3 regions of the Clostridium sp. JNZ J1-5 genome follow, and region 3 is predicted to be linked to each of the others. Evidence: riboswitches for the same ligand, from Rfam matches in the RefSeq annotation. Region 3 holds a riboswitch; each other region holds the start of a gene.
The links. A riboswitch is a leader RNA that binds a small molecule or an ion and turns the genes downstream of it on or off. The one in region 3 is predicted to bind thiamine pyrophosphate.
Positions count from the first base shown of each region.

Region 1: linked by a shared signal. The riboswitch ahead of purF (amidophosphoribosyltransferase) and the one ahead of ACWW38_RS08735 (thiamine-binding protein) in region 3 are both predicted to bind thiamine pyrophosphate.
Region 2: linked by a shared signal. The riboswitch ahead of thiW (energy coupling factor transporter S component ThiW) and the one ahead of ACWW38_RS08735 (thiamine-binding protein) in region 3 are both predicted to bind thiamine pyrophosphate.

Region 1 is NZ_CM132773.1:1,106,145-1,111,074, forward strand. It holds gene thiC (phosphomethylpyrimidine synthase ThiC) at 15-1,328, opposite strand; gene purF (amidophosphoribosyltransferase) at 1,367-2,734, opposite strand; TPP riboswitch at 2,874-2,985, opposite strand; gene ACWW38_RS05310 (radical SAM protein) at 3,083-3,976, opposite strand; gene ACWW38_RS05315 (zinc ribbon domain-containing protein) at 3,990-4,253, opposite strand; gene ACWW38_RS05320 (helix-turn-helix transcriptional regulator) at 4,323-4,930, opposite strand, start outside.
Region 2 is NZ_CM132773.1:3,021,278-3,026,207, forward strand. It holds gene ACWW38_RS14550 (3-hydroxyacyl-CoA dehydrogenase family protein) at 1-699, shown strand, start outside; gene ACWW38_RS14555 (enoyl-CoA hydratase-related protein) at 738-1,517, shown strand; TPP riboswitch at 1,593-1,693, shown strand; gene thiW (energy coupling factor transporter S component ThiW) at 1,786-2,280, shown strand; gene thiM (hydroxyethylthiazole kinase) at 2,403-3,209, shown strand; gene putP (sodium/proline symporter PutP) at 3,319-4,788, shown strand.
Region 3 is NZ_CM132773.1:1,805,607-1,810,536, reverse strand. It holds gene ACWW38_RS08745 (DUF5316 family protein) at 155-454, shown strand; gene ACWW38_RS08740 (TatD family hydrolase) at 1,161-1,910, shown strand; TPP riboswitch at 2,040-2,148, shown strand; gene ACWW38_RS08735 (thiamine-binding protein) at 2,305-2,595, shown strand; gene ACWW38_RS08730 (ABC transporter permease) at 2,567-3,340, shown strand; gene ACWW38_RS08725 (ABC transporter substrate-binding protein) at 3,357-4,370, shown strand; gene ACWW38_RS08720 (ABC transporter ATP-binding protein) at 4,351-4,930, shown strand, end outside.

The sequences.
Region 1 (4,930 bases), 700 kb from region 3:
GTCCACTGATTTTTTTACTTATCCTCTCTTAAAATGTTTATATTCTTTCCTTTCATTACCTTATTCATATTTCTCATTGCACACATCTTACCACACATAGTACACGTATCTTCATGCTCTGGAGTAGATTCTTTTCTATATCTTCTTGCTTTTTCAGGATCAATAGCAAGTTCAAACATTGTATTCCAATCAAGTTCTTGCCTAGCCTTACTCATTTTATAATCCCACTCTTTTGCCCCTTTAACATTCTTAGCTATATCTGCAGCATGTGCAGCAATTTTACAAGCTATTATACCTTCTTTCATGTCTTCAAGATTAGGAAGTCTTAAGTGCTCTGCTGGAGTAACATAACACAAGAAATCCGCACCATTTGATGCTGCTATAGCCCCCCCAATGGCACTTGTAATATGATCATATCCTGGAGCAATATCTGTAACTAATGGTCCTAAAACATAAAATGGTGCTCCATGACATAGTTTTTTCTCAAGTAACATATTAGATGCTATTTCATTTAAAGCCATGTGACCTGGTCCTTCTACAATAACTTGTACATTTTTATCCCAAGCTCTTTTAGTAAGCTCTCCAAGGGTTATAAGTTCCTTTATTTGACTAGCATCAGTTGCATCATCTATGCACCCTGGACGGCAAGCATCTCCTAAGCTTATTGTTACATCATACTTTGCACATATATTTAAGACTTCATCATAGTATTCATAAAATGGATTTTCTTTATTATTTAACTCCATCCATGCATACAATAATGCCCCACCTCTAGAAACTATATTAGTAAGTCTCTTATTTCTCTTAAATACTTCAGCAGTCTCTTTATTTATTCCTGCATGAATAGTCATAAAATCAACACCATCTATTGCGTGTTTTTCTACAACCTTTAGGAATTCTTCTGCTGATATATCACTTAACTCTTTATCATAAAATCCTACTGCATCATATATAGGCACAGTACCTATCATAGCTGGTGAAATCTCCACTACTTTCTTTCTAAACTCTTCTGTCTTACCATATGAACTTAAATCCATTATAGCTTCTGCTTTCATTTCTATAGCTGTTTTTACTTTTTCAAGTTCCATGTCTATATTTACACAGTCCCTGGAAATACCTAAGTTAACATTAATCTTAGTCTTTAATCCTTCCCCTACCCCTTCTGCATCTAATGATTTATGGTTCTTATTTGCAGGTATTACTACTTTTCCTTCAGCAATAAGCTCTCTAAGTTTTTCAATCTCCATATTTTCCTTTTTAGCTACTACTTCCATTTCTTTTGTTATTATGCCTTTTCTAGCAGCATCCATTTGAGTTGTGTAATTCATAATCTTTCTCTCCTTTTTATAAAATTAATAATAACAACCTAAATCTTCTCCTGATTTAAAAAGCACTTAAGACAAGTCATTTTACCGCCAAAAGACTTTATTAAACCATCAATACTTACATATTTCAGACTATCAGCTCCTATTAACTCTTTTATTTCATCCACTGTATTTGATGAACCGAGAAGTTCACTTCTATTAGGTGTATTTATCCCCCAAAAACAAGGATATTTTATAATAGGTGAAGCTGATCTAAAATGTATTTCTTTTGCTCCTGCTTTTCTAAGGAGTGCAACAATTTTTTTACTTGTAGTACCCCTTACAATTGAGTCATCTACTACAACAATTCTTTTTCCTTCAACACCACTTCTTATTACACTAAGTTTTATCTCAAGATTTGTTTCTCGTTTTTCCTGTAGTGGTTCTATGAAGGTTCTACCTATATATTGATTTTTTACGAATCCTATATCATAAGGTATGCCAGAGGCAATTGAAAAGCCAACTGCAGCCGTAGTTCCTGATTCTGGAACTCCAATGACTATATCAGCGTCAATGGGAGATTCTTCCCATAGCCTTTTACCTACATTAATTCTAGATTCATATACGCTTAATTTATCTATTACACTATCTGCCCTAGCAAAATATATATACTCAAAGGCGCAAATTGTATTGCTAGTTTTTTCAAGACAATAGTTTGATTTTAACCCCTCTGAATCAATAGTAACTATTTCTCCTGGACAGACATCTCTTATCAGCTCCCCGCCAATAACATCAATGGCACAACTTTCAGAACATAAAATAAAAGAATTTTTAAATTTGCCAATACATAGTGGTCTTGTACCATTTGGATCTCTAAATCCAATAAGTTTTTCATTAGTTAGGAGTACTACGGCATAGCCTCCTTTAAGTTGTTTCATAACTTCTACTATAGCTGTTTCAAGATGTCTAATATCTTTATTTTCAATTAGCTTTAGGATTATTTCTGAATCTACTGAAGTATCAAACTCTACTCTTTTATTCTCTAGATCTTTTTTTAGCGGAATTGCATTAGTTATATTTCCATTATGTGCAATTGCTATTTCTCTACTACCTCTCCCACTTAAGATAGGCTGAGCGTTATTTAGATTACTTTCACCAAAAGTTGAATACCTTACATGTCCTATAGCTGATTTGCCTATTAACTTGTGTAATTCTTCTCTAGTGAACACATCTGAAACTAATCCCATCCCCTTATGGCAATTCATTTTATTTTCACTATATGTACATATACCGCAACTTTCCTGTCCTCTATGCTGCAGTGCACTAAGAGCCACATAGGAAATGGCTGATATATTTATTTCATCCTCACTAAATATTCCAAAAACTCCGCACTCCTCTTTAAATTTATCAATAGGATTACTTTTATTCACATTTACACCTCCTTTCTTTATAAACAGAGTTCTTGACTTCAGATGGAGTTTTTACTCCAAATAAAAAAACGCAAATCCATAGGATTTGCGTTTAAATTAGCAGATTATACATATATTGCAGCAACAATATATGTAATATATTACATCGATAAACAACTTCCTACGCTGGTATTATCCAGTTCAGGTTCTTAGGGTCAAAGAATTACGGTTCTTAATCTCAGCTGGCCAATCCAGCCCCCCTGTGTTATATAGCTTATTAAATTTTATTAATTAATAATAGCATAATATTTTACTGTATTCAACTTAATTCTATTAACAAGATTTTAAATTCTAAAAATTTCGTATATATTAAAACCAGCTTATCTGTCTATCATCATACCCAGCTTTATAAGCTGATACTATATCTTTCATTTTATAAAGTATTCCTAATCTTTCACATTCATTTTTAAATATCACCCAAAGTTTTCTTGAATTTGGAGAAGAGCATTCATAGCTATTTCCAAATGTAGTATTGTATTTTTGAACTAGATTTTTATCTGGAAACAATCTTATTAGTTGATTATAAAAATATTCTCTTTGATTTTGTCTAAGGGTTAAGCCCATGCCATATGCAAGAATAAACTTTCCACCGCATTCAGCAGTCTTCTTTACTATACTTACAATGTTCTCTTCATTATCATTAATAAAAGGTAAAATAGGCATAAGTAACACCCCAGTGAATATACCATTATCAGAAAGAGCCTTTATAGCCTGAAATCTTTCTGATGCAGCGCAAACATTAGGTTCAACTTTTTTGCAAAGTTCATCTTGGAATGTAGTAACAGTCATCTTTATGATTACTGGTGAATGTTCTTTAATTTTTCTTAAAATATCAATATCACGTGTTATAAGATTGCTTTTAGTTGCTATAGCTATTCCAAAATTAAATCTATTTATTAAATCCAATGCATCTCGTGTAAGCATTAAATCTTTTTCAAAAGGGTTATATGGGTCACTCATTGCTCCAGTCCCTATAACCCCTTTTCTTCTCTTACTTCTTAAATCATTTCTAATAATTTTTATTGAATTTTCTTTTGCTCTTACTTTATCGAAATTATCTATACCATAACACTCACTTCTAGAATCACAATAAATACATCCATGGCAGCATCCTTTATAGATATTCATATTATAATTAACACCAAACCATGAATTGTCTTTAACATACTGTGAAACTATTGTTTTTGCAGGAATATAGTCCATTTATTCTCCTTATCTACTTATCATTCCATCTTTTTAATGTAGGTAAAAATCTTTCTAGACTGCTTCTGGCCTCTTCCTCACTCATATGAGGGTTAGCTCTAACCATATGTGGAACACAAAATTCAATCATTTGTTCCATAGTCATATCACCTTTAAAAGCACCCTTCTCATAACAATAGATACAGTAGTCTCTATTGCTGCTCCCATCCTCATTTGTTCCAAATTCCTTTTCATTAATAAGTGGCATACCACAGCTTTGACAATAAATTCTTTCCATTATAGATACACTCCTTTTTCTTTATTTGTATCTATAATATCAAAGTATATATGACATCAGTATGTCATATTATATATATGTTTTTAGTATATTTTTAAGTCTTGCTTTTACTTCTTCTCTAATAAATTCAGGCTCAATAACTTCTACCTTATCTCCATAAGACAGTATGTGGGAATATACCCATTCATCATATGGAAATTGGGTTGTAACTATATAATTGCCATCTGCTTCTTCTAAAATTTCATTTCCATCATAGAAATCAATAATGCGGTATAACATGTTATTTTTGAATCTTAGCTTCAACTCCACCATGGAAAATTCATAATTATCTTCAGTATCCTTAAAAAACTTACTAATTTCTCTTCGTTCAAATTGCTCATCTGTAATTTTTACATTTCTCATACGGGTAATTTTAAAAACTCTCATAGCTTTTTTTTCACAACAATATCCCAATAGATACCATGCTTGACCTTTGAATATAATTTTATAAGGTTTTACATAGCGGTGGCTTTTAATATTTCTAGAATTTACATATTGAAATGTTACTATTTTTTGTTTTAAAATCGATGTTTTAATCTCTTGGAACCTTGTATCAATTTTTTTATTACTTCCCCACTGTGTAAAATCTACCTCTACCCAATCTATAGAGTTTATATTGCCAAAAACACTTCCCAGCT
Region 2 (4,930 bases), 1.2 Mb from region 3:
GATGAAAAGAATGCAGCTTTAGAGAGGCTTATATTATGTGATTCTTATGATAAAGTTGCAGAAGCTGATCTTGTAATTGAAGCAATTTATGAAAACATTGATGCTAAGAAGAAAATATTTAAGGAAATTGATAAGCTTAAAAAGGAAAATGCCATACTTGCAAGTAACACATCTTCTTTGTCTTTAACTTCAATTTCTTCTGTTTTGGAAAAGCCAGAAAATTTCATAGGAATGCATTTTTTTAATCCAGTGCCAGTGATGAAACTTCTTGAAATTGTTGTTGGGCTGTCTACATCACAAGAAACTATTGCCACAGCTCTTAAAGTTGGAGAAATGCTTGGTAAAGAGACTATTATTGCAAAGGATAGTCCTGGATTTATTGTAAATAGAGCCTTAGTTGTAATGTTAAATGAGGCTATATGCATGTATGATGAAGGAGTAGGAACAGCCGAGGATATAGACAAAGGAATGATGCTTGGATGTAATCATCCTATGGGACCTTTAGAATTAATGGATATGATTGGTATTGAGATTATTCTTGCAGTAATGGAGTCTTTTCATAGAGATTTTGGCGATTCCAAATATAGACCTTCTATCCTCCTAAGAAAGATGGTTGCAGCAGGACGTTTTGGCCGCAAAACAGGAAGAGGGTTTTATACTTATGATAAAAATGGGAGAAAAATTAAGTCTACAAAATAATTTAATTTACGCTATATTGAAATGAAGGGGGCTTAACAATGGGGTATAACAATTTGATTGTTGAAAAAAACCAAGGCATCTGCATTGTAAAAATCAATAGGCCAAAAAGCTTGAATGCACTTAATGATGAGGTTATTAGTGAGCTGGATTCTGTTATTGATGATATTAAAAGCGATATTAATGTAAAAGTTGCAATTATTACTGGGGTGGGAAAAGCCTTTGTTGCTGGCGGAGACATTTTAGTTATGCAAAATATGTCTGCTGGAGAGGGAGCTAGATTTTCTGCTCATGGAAGTAATGTTTTGAGAAAACTTGAATTAATGAGCAAACCGGTTATTGCAGCAATTAACGGATTTGCCTTTGGTGGTGGATGTGAATTATCCATGGCATGTGATTTGAGGATTGCTTCTTCGAATGCAAAATTTGGTCAGCCTGAAGTAGGACTTGGTATAATTCCAGGATATGGTGGAACACAGAGATTACCAAGAATAGTAGGGATAACAAAAGCTAAAGAATTAATTTATACAGGTGAAATAATTGATGCCGCAGAAGCTTTGAAAATAGGACTTATAAACAAAATTGTTGAACCTGAGAAGTTAATTGATGAAGCAGAAGCTCTAGCAGATAAAATAATTAAAAATAGCATGCTTGCCGTTGGATACAGTAAAGAAGTAATTAATAGAGGTATACAGATTGATATGGACACGGCCTTAAGTATGGAATCAAATTTTTGTGGTATGTGCTTTTCAACAAAAGATCAAAAAGAAGGAATGACAGCTTTTATTGAGAAGAGAAAAGCTGAATTTGTAGGTGAATAATAGTTTACGCCAAACCTATCTTTACAAATATATAAGTAAAATGTATACTGAATATATAAATAAATAATATTATATAAAGTTTTGTGGGGGGACCATTTTGGTTGAGAAGGTTAAAACCTGACCCTTAGAACCTGATGTAGTTAACACTACCGTAGGGAAACAAATCGAATTTATAAGTATATAATCTGTAAATACGTTCGATATTTAATGTTTACCTTTGGGTAAACATTTTTTTATTTTAAAATAATAAATTTAGGGGGAGATTTTGTTGAAAACTAAAAAACTTACATATGCAGCAATGTTGGTGGCAATTGGAGCTATAGGTGGAAATCTTATATACTTTCCAATAGGAGCATCTAAATGTACACCCGTTCAGCATATAATCAATGTATTAGCAGCAGTTATACTTGGACCAGGATATGCTGTACTAAGTGCATTTTGCATATCACTTATAAGAAATATGATGGGAACAGGTACACTTCTAGCTTTCCCTGGTAGCATGATAGGAGCTTTTATAGCTGGAATGCTTTATAAAAGCACAAATAAAAAGTTTTTAGCAGTTATAGGAGAAATTTTTGGGACAGGTATCATAGGTGCTATAGTAGCCTTTCCTATAGCTAAGTTCATATTAGGTAAAAATGTAGCTGCATTCTTTTTTATAGTGCCATTTTTGATTAATACAGTTTGTGGCAGTTTAATTGCTTATTTCTTTTTAAAGGCAGCAGAATTGACAAAGAGGAATATAGTAAAAGTAGGAGAATAACTTATACCGTTACTAATAATTATAGTATTCTATATTAATTAAATTTTATTTTCCATTATATTAGCTATTGAACAAATTGAGATTTGCATTTAAAATTGTTTTATTGAAGAAGGAGAAAGTAGATGGAAGAGAATATATCTGTAAAAGCATGCCATCTTTTGAAGTTAATAAAAGAAAAAAAGCCGTTAATACATCATATTACAAATTATGTTACTGCAAATGATTCTGCAAATATAGTTCTGGCAATGGGAGCATCTCCTATAATGGCAAATGCTTTAGAGGAAGTAGAGGAGGTTGTTTCATTAGCATCTGCGTTGGTTCTTAATATGGGAACCTTGAGTAAAAATAATGCTGAAGCTATGTTAGTTGCTGGAAAGAAAGCAAATCAGCTTGGAATTCCAGTAATATTAGATCCTGTAGGGGTAGGATCAACTATTTTTAGGGGTAACACCGCCAATAGAATTATAAAGGAAGTAAAATTAGAAGTTATCAGAGGCAATATTTCAGAAATAAAGTGGATAAGTGGGATTAATTCTGAAAATAAAGGAGTAGATGCTTCTCAGCAAGATATTGTAGAATTAGAGAATTTAGAGTATGGGAAAAATATTGCAGAAAATTTAGCATTAAAATTAAACTGTGTTATTGCAATAACTGGTGCTACGGATATTATTTCTAATGGAACAAAAACAACTTTTATAAAAAATGGACATAAAATGCTATCTACAGTAACAGGTACAGGATGTATGTGTACTTCTATCATAGGGACTTATTGTGCTGTTACAAAAGATTATTTTACTGCAGCTGCTGCAGGAGTTATGACCATGGGAGTAGCTGGTGAAAGAGCATATGAAAAACTTGCATCAATTGATGGAGGCAGTGGTAGCTTTAAAGTAAGGTTAATAGATTCAATATCTAATTTTACAGATTAATATATTAGGCTATATTTTAAGAGATTGTTAATGACTTATAATGTGGAAAGCAATTCTAAATTTAGTATAACAATTAAAATACAATAAACTATAAAAAGGAGAATTTACCGTGGAACATTGGTCGCTTATTGCTATTGCGGTATATGTATTTATTTTACTTGCAATAGGTTATTATTCTTACAAAAGGACGCATGACATTTCAGACTACATGCTAGGGGGGAGAGGCCTTGGACCCATGGTAACAGCACTATCTGCAGGAGCAAGTGACATGAGTGGCTGGATGCTAATGGGGCTTCCAGGTGCAGTTTATACAACAGGACTTTCTAGTCTTTGGCTTGGAATTGGGTTAACAATAGGTGCTTATTTTAATTATCTATTGCTGGCTCCAAGATTTAGGGTTTATACAGAAGTTGCAAATGATTCTCTAACTGTACCTGATTATTTAGAAAACCGTTTTAAAGATGATTCTAAAATGCTTAGACTTGTATCTGGAGCTATAATACTTATTTTCTTTATTTTGTATGTTTCATCTGGAATTGTAGCGGGAGGTAAACTATTTGAAAATACATTCGGATTAACATATACAACTGGTGTAGTAGTTACTCTATCTATAGTTGTGTTATATACATATTTTGGTGGATTTTTGGCAGTAAGTCTTACAGACTTCTTTCAAGGATGCCTAATGTTTATTACACTTATTTTGGTACCAGTCGTAACATATATGAATATAGGAGTGGAGCCAGGTACCTTTGTTAATAAAGTAAGAGCTATTGATCCAGCACTATTTGATATATTTAGGGGAACAAGCTTTGCAACTATTATTGGATTTTTAGCATGGGGACTTGGTTACTTTGGACAGCCTCATATTGTTGTACGTTTTATGGCAATTAAATCTGTAAAAGAGCTAAAATCAGCAAGAAGAATAGGAATTGGATGGATGGCTGTTGGGCTATTAGGTGCGGTTGGAAGTGGTCTTACAGGACTTGTATATTTTACAGGAAATAATAATCCGCTGCAAGATCCTGAAACAGTTTTCCTTCGCCTTGGAGATATTCTATTTCATCCATTTATTACAGGGATTATAATAGCTGCAGTACTTGCTGCTATTATGAGCACTATTTCTTCTCAGCTTTTAGTTTGCTCTAGTTCTATTACAAAAGATTTTTATCTAACCTTTTTTAATAAAGAGGCATCAGATAGAAAACAAGTACTAATAGGAAGAATATCTGTACTTGTAGTTTCAGCCTTTGCAACTTTTTTTGCATACTTGCCAAATAAAACTATATTGGATATAGTTGGGCAAGCCTGGGCTGGTTTTGGTTCATCATTTGGACCAGTTCTTTTAGTAAGCCTTTATTGGAAGAGGATGACTAAATGGGGAGCACTAGGAGGAATGCTTGTAGGAGGTTTAACAGTTATAATATGGATTACTTCAGGTTTATCTTCTTACTTATATGAGATGATTCCAGGCTTTTTCCTATCTCTTATTGCAGTTATAGGTATCAGTCTTTTAACTAAAAAGCCAGATGATTCTATAAACAAAGAATTTAAAGTTATGGAAGAAATATTGGGAGAATAGGAATATTTGAATTAATAATGAATTGTTGACAAATTTTTTTAATAGTGATACTATATAAAAAAATCAATAAAGGGAGAAATACATTATGAACCTGTCAATTAAAAAAGTTGCACAATTTAATACTGAATTCTTTTACTTTAGC
Region 3 (4,930 bases):
TATTACCATATAGAAACCTATTTGTAAATATAATACTTTGAAATTATATACATATATTATTAATTATTCAATAATTGTATTATTTATATAAAATATAAATTATGATATAATATAAATCATATTCTATATTAGTAAAAAAATGGGGAGTGATAAAATGAGGTTTTTACTTTATGGATTTATAACCGATATAATACTTTTTATTATTTCTATTACAATATTTGAAGTATATCTTTTTATAAAGCTTACAGCAATTTTAGGAATTGGATCTTTAGCAGTTAGTGCTATAATTTCAGGCCTGTTAAGTGAAAATATATATCGCAGGACAGCAGTTGAAAATGCAGAAGAAAGAAAAAAACGGTTAAAATTATCTACAAATATTTTTTTATTCTCTATTCCTTCACTAGCTTTATTTATTATGTTTATTCTATTATATAAATATAAAATTTTATATTAAATCATTAGTGTTTAATTATTAACTTAACTTCTTTAATTTAAAAAGTTAAAAACCCATTTATAGATTTGAGTTCCTAAGTATGAATGAAATAACAGTACTTATGTTCAGATTTACCTTATAAATAACTTACAACATTGTATAAGAAGCTAATTTTAGCTTGTTTATAAACAAAGCACAATAGTTCTTTAGCCGCTAGGTTTTTTATAGATTTTATAGTATCGCCAATGGTTTCAAGATCATTAAGATGGTATATCCTATAAAGCTCTATGAAATTTATTGCTAAGAATTAAGCAGAAAGTATCTATCGATAGAGAGTATACCTTGAATCTTATATTCATCAAACCTTAAGTGTATTTTAAGATATTTGTAGTTAGTTTCAATAATTTACATCATTTAAGTAATTGTAAAGTTCATCATTAATGGATACAATAAGATTATTAAATTTATTTGGTATACTGACCACCTCCAGTGTAATATTTGTGTCGCAACTTATATTTAACACGGAAAAAGTCAGTGTGCCATATTTATTTTTGATAATAGTGACAATTCAATTTTTAGTTTTGTAAAACTTAAGTTATAAATATAATTATATAATGTATAATATAGTTAAAGTTAAGCAGTGAACCCGAAGTTTAATTTTGAGTGAATAGCTTACCCCTCTAAAGAAATGAAGAGGAGTTTCAAATAAGTAAAGAGAGATGATACTATGTTAGTTGATGCACATACTCACTTAGATCAATATAAAGAAAATGAAATAGGTGGAGTGATAGAGGAAATAAATAGAAATAAAATACTTACTCTATCGAATTCTATGGATATAGAATCTTATTTTAAGAATCTAGAAATCAGCTGCAAAAGCAAATTTATAATTCCTTCTTTTGGAATTCATCCTTGGAAAGCATTAGATTATTATAATAAATTAGATATTTTAGAAGAGCACATATATAATTCCAAGATAATTGGGGAAATTGGATTAGATTTTTATTGGACGGATAATAGTTTAGAAAATAAAGAAGCGCAGATAAAGGTATTTGAATTTTTTCTTCATAGAGCTAAAAAAGAAGATAAATTTATAAATATTCATACTAAGGGAGCAGAAAAAGAAATACTGGAAAGCTTATATAAATTTAAAATAGATAAAGCCATTATTCACTGGTATTCTGGACCATTTGATATACTATATAAACTTATAGATAGAGGATATTTTTTTACTGTAAGTTCACAAGTTATATATTCAGACCAAATAAAAAGTGTGGCAAAGGCTATACCTATAGAAAAATTGCTAACAGAAACTGATAACCCTGGCGGAGAAGAATGGCTTAGCGGTAGACGAGGAAGGCCGTTATTAATAAGAGAGGTTTTAAATGGCTTATCTGAAATAAGAGACTATTCTATTGAGGAAATGGAGAAAATTATTGAAAAAAATATTTCCATTGTGTTACTTAATAATAATTAAATATTCATATTAAAATTAAGGGGCGATTTTTATGAAGCAAGGTAACGAATTGACCTAATTCTAAGGACTTTTTTATATTAATTGACATTAATATATTTATTATGTAATATATAGTTAAGTTAAAAAATAGTTACAAGACGGGGGAGCCAATAACTTGGCTGAGAGGAAGCAAGATAGTTTCGACCCTTGGAACCTGAACGGATAATGCCGGCGTAGGGAGAGTATTATATAGTTGTAAGTAACACTCTTGTATATGTTTAATTTATACAATCCCTTTATCTTTTCAGGATAAAAGGGATTTTTGTTTTGCAAAGATTTAAAATATTTACCAAAGTAAATATTGACTAATCTTAAAATAAATTTTCTTATTTATAAAATGAAGGAGGAAAGTGTAATGGCAAATGTTAATGTAAGTCTTCAAGTATTACCAGTAGTAGAGGAGAAGGATATATATCCTGTGGTTGATAAGGTTATAGAATATATAGAATCCTGTGGAGTAAAATATGAAGTTGGGCCTATGGAAACTACTATGGAGGGTGAGTTAGATACTCTTTTAGAAATAGTAAAAAAAGCTCAGGATATATGTGTTAGAGAAGGAGCAGCTAGAGTTATTTCCATAGTAAAAATAGATTATAAACCTGAAGGCGTGACAATGAATGAAAAAGTTTATAAATATAAAAAATAATTTAATACCAATATTATTTCAAGTAATATTACTTTTGATATGGCAGTTTATTATTGATGGCGGAATTGTTGAAAGATATGTACTTCCATCCCCTACAGATGTCATTTCTGCTTTATTTAAAATACTTCCTTCTATAAAAGGACACATTTATACAACACTAAAAGAAGCACTGTTAGGTTTTATAGTGTCAATACTAATATCTATAATATTAGCAATACTAATGGATAACATTAAAGTTATAAGAAGAAGTATTTATCCTGTACTTATAGTATCTCAAACAATTCCTACCATAGTATTAGCACCACTATTTGGAATGTGGTTTGGATTTGGAATTACTCCAAAAATAATTGTGGTGGTTTTAGTATGCTTTTTCCCTATAGTTATAAGTCTTATGGATGGACTTGATTCTGTAGATAAAGATATGATAAATCTTTTAAAGTCAATGGGAGCAAGCAAAATGCAGATTTTTAAAGTAGTAAAATTCCCAGCAACAATAGTTAACTTTTTCTCAGGACTTAGAATTGCTGCTACATATAGTATTATGGGAGCAATAATTGGAGAATGGGTTGGAGGAGATGCAGGGCTTGGATTTTATATGATGAGAGTAAAAAAATCTTTTGCTATAGATAAAGTCTTTGCAGTTACAATAATAATAATAGCTTTAAGTATGATTCTATTTGGTATTTTATATTTTATACAATATCTATTAACACCATGGAATAAAAAGTCTAAAGGAATTAAATAAATTTGGAGGTATAAAGATGAAGAAAAAAATTATTGCAATAGCAACAATGGCAATATTTTCACTAGCATTATTTTCTGGATGCGGAAATAAAAATCAGGAAAATAAAGATACAAGTAAATCTAAAGAATTGCAAAAGGTTACAGTTATACTAGATTGGGTCCCTAATACTAATCACACGGGCTTATATGTGGCTAGAGATAAGGGCTTTTTTAAAGAAGAAGGATTAGATGTTGAAATAATACAGCCTTCAGAAGGGGGAGCAGCAGACCTAATTGCAGCTAAAAAGGGACAGTTTGGAATAAGTTATCAAGAGGAAGTAACTTATGCAAAAACAGCACAAAATCCTCTTCCAATTAAAGCAATAGCGGCGATAATTCAACATAATACATCAGGCTTTGCATCACCAAAGGAGAAAAATATAGTATCACCTAAAGATTTTGAAGGAAAGGTTTATGGAGGATGGGGTTCGCCATCTGAGCAGGCAATTTTAAAAGCTTTGATGCAAGGAGCAGGAGCTGATTTTTCAAAACTAAAGACCGTTGATGCAGGTTCAGATGATTTCTTTACTGTAACTAAGAAAAATATAGATTTTGAATGGATTTTTTATGGATGGACAGGGATACAAGCAGAGTTGAAAGGATTTCCAATAAACTACATAGAGCTAAGAAAGCTGGATAAGAGAATGGATTACTATACTCCAGTTATAATATCAAATGAAGATACTATTAAAAACAATCCTGAACTTGTAAAGAAATTCTTAAAGGCTACAACTAAAGGATATGAATATGCAATACAAAATCCAGAAGATAGTGCTAATATTCTTGTAAAGGCAGTTCCAGAGATAGATGCAAAATTAGTAGTTGCAAGCCAAAAGTATCTAGCAAAGGAATACAAAGCTGATGCTAAAAGATGGGGAGAAATGAAAGAAGAAGTTTGGAATAATTACACTCAATTCCTTTACGAAAAGAAGCTAATTCCTAAAAACATGGATGCAAAAGAGGCTTTTACAAATGAATATTTGCCACAATAGGGAGAAGCTAAGAGTAGAAAATCTAAAAAAGAAGTTTGAAGAAACTACTGTAATAGATGATATAAGCTTTCATGTAAACGAAAATGAGTTTGTAAGTATATTGGGCCCAAGCGGTAGCGGAAAAAGCACAATTTTCAATATGGTTTCAGGACTTTTAGATGCAGATAGCGGCAAAGTTATAATTGATGGAGAAGATTATACTGGTAAGGTAGGAAGGGTAAGTTATATGTACCAAAAAGATTTACTTCTTCCATGGAAGAAAATAATAGACAATGTAGCTATTCCTCTTGTAATAAAGGGTGAAAAAATAAATAGAGCTAGAGAAATGGTTATAGAATACTTCAAGCCCTTCGGACTTGAGGGATTTGAGTATAATTATCCTCATCAATTATCTGGAGGAATGAGACAGAGGGCTGCACTTCTTAGAACATATATGTTTTCTCAAGATATTATGCTGCTTGATGAACCTTTTGGAGCTTTAGATGCAATTACAAGAAATAAAATGCATTTTTGGCTTTTAGATGTAATGAAGAACTTGAATTCCACAGTAGTATTTATAA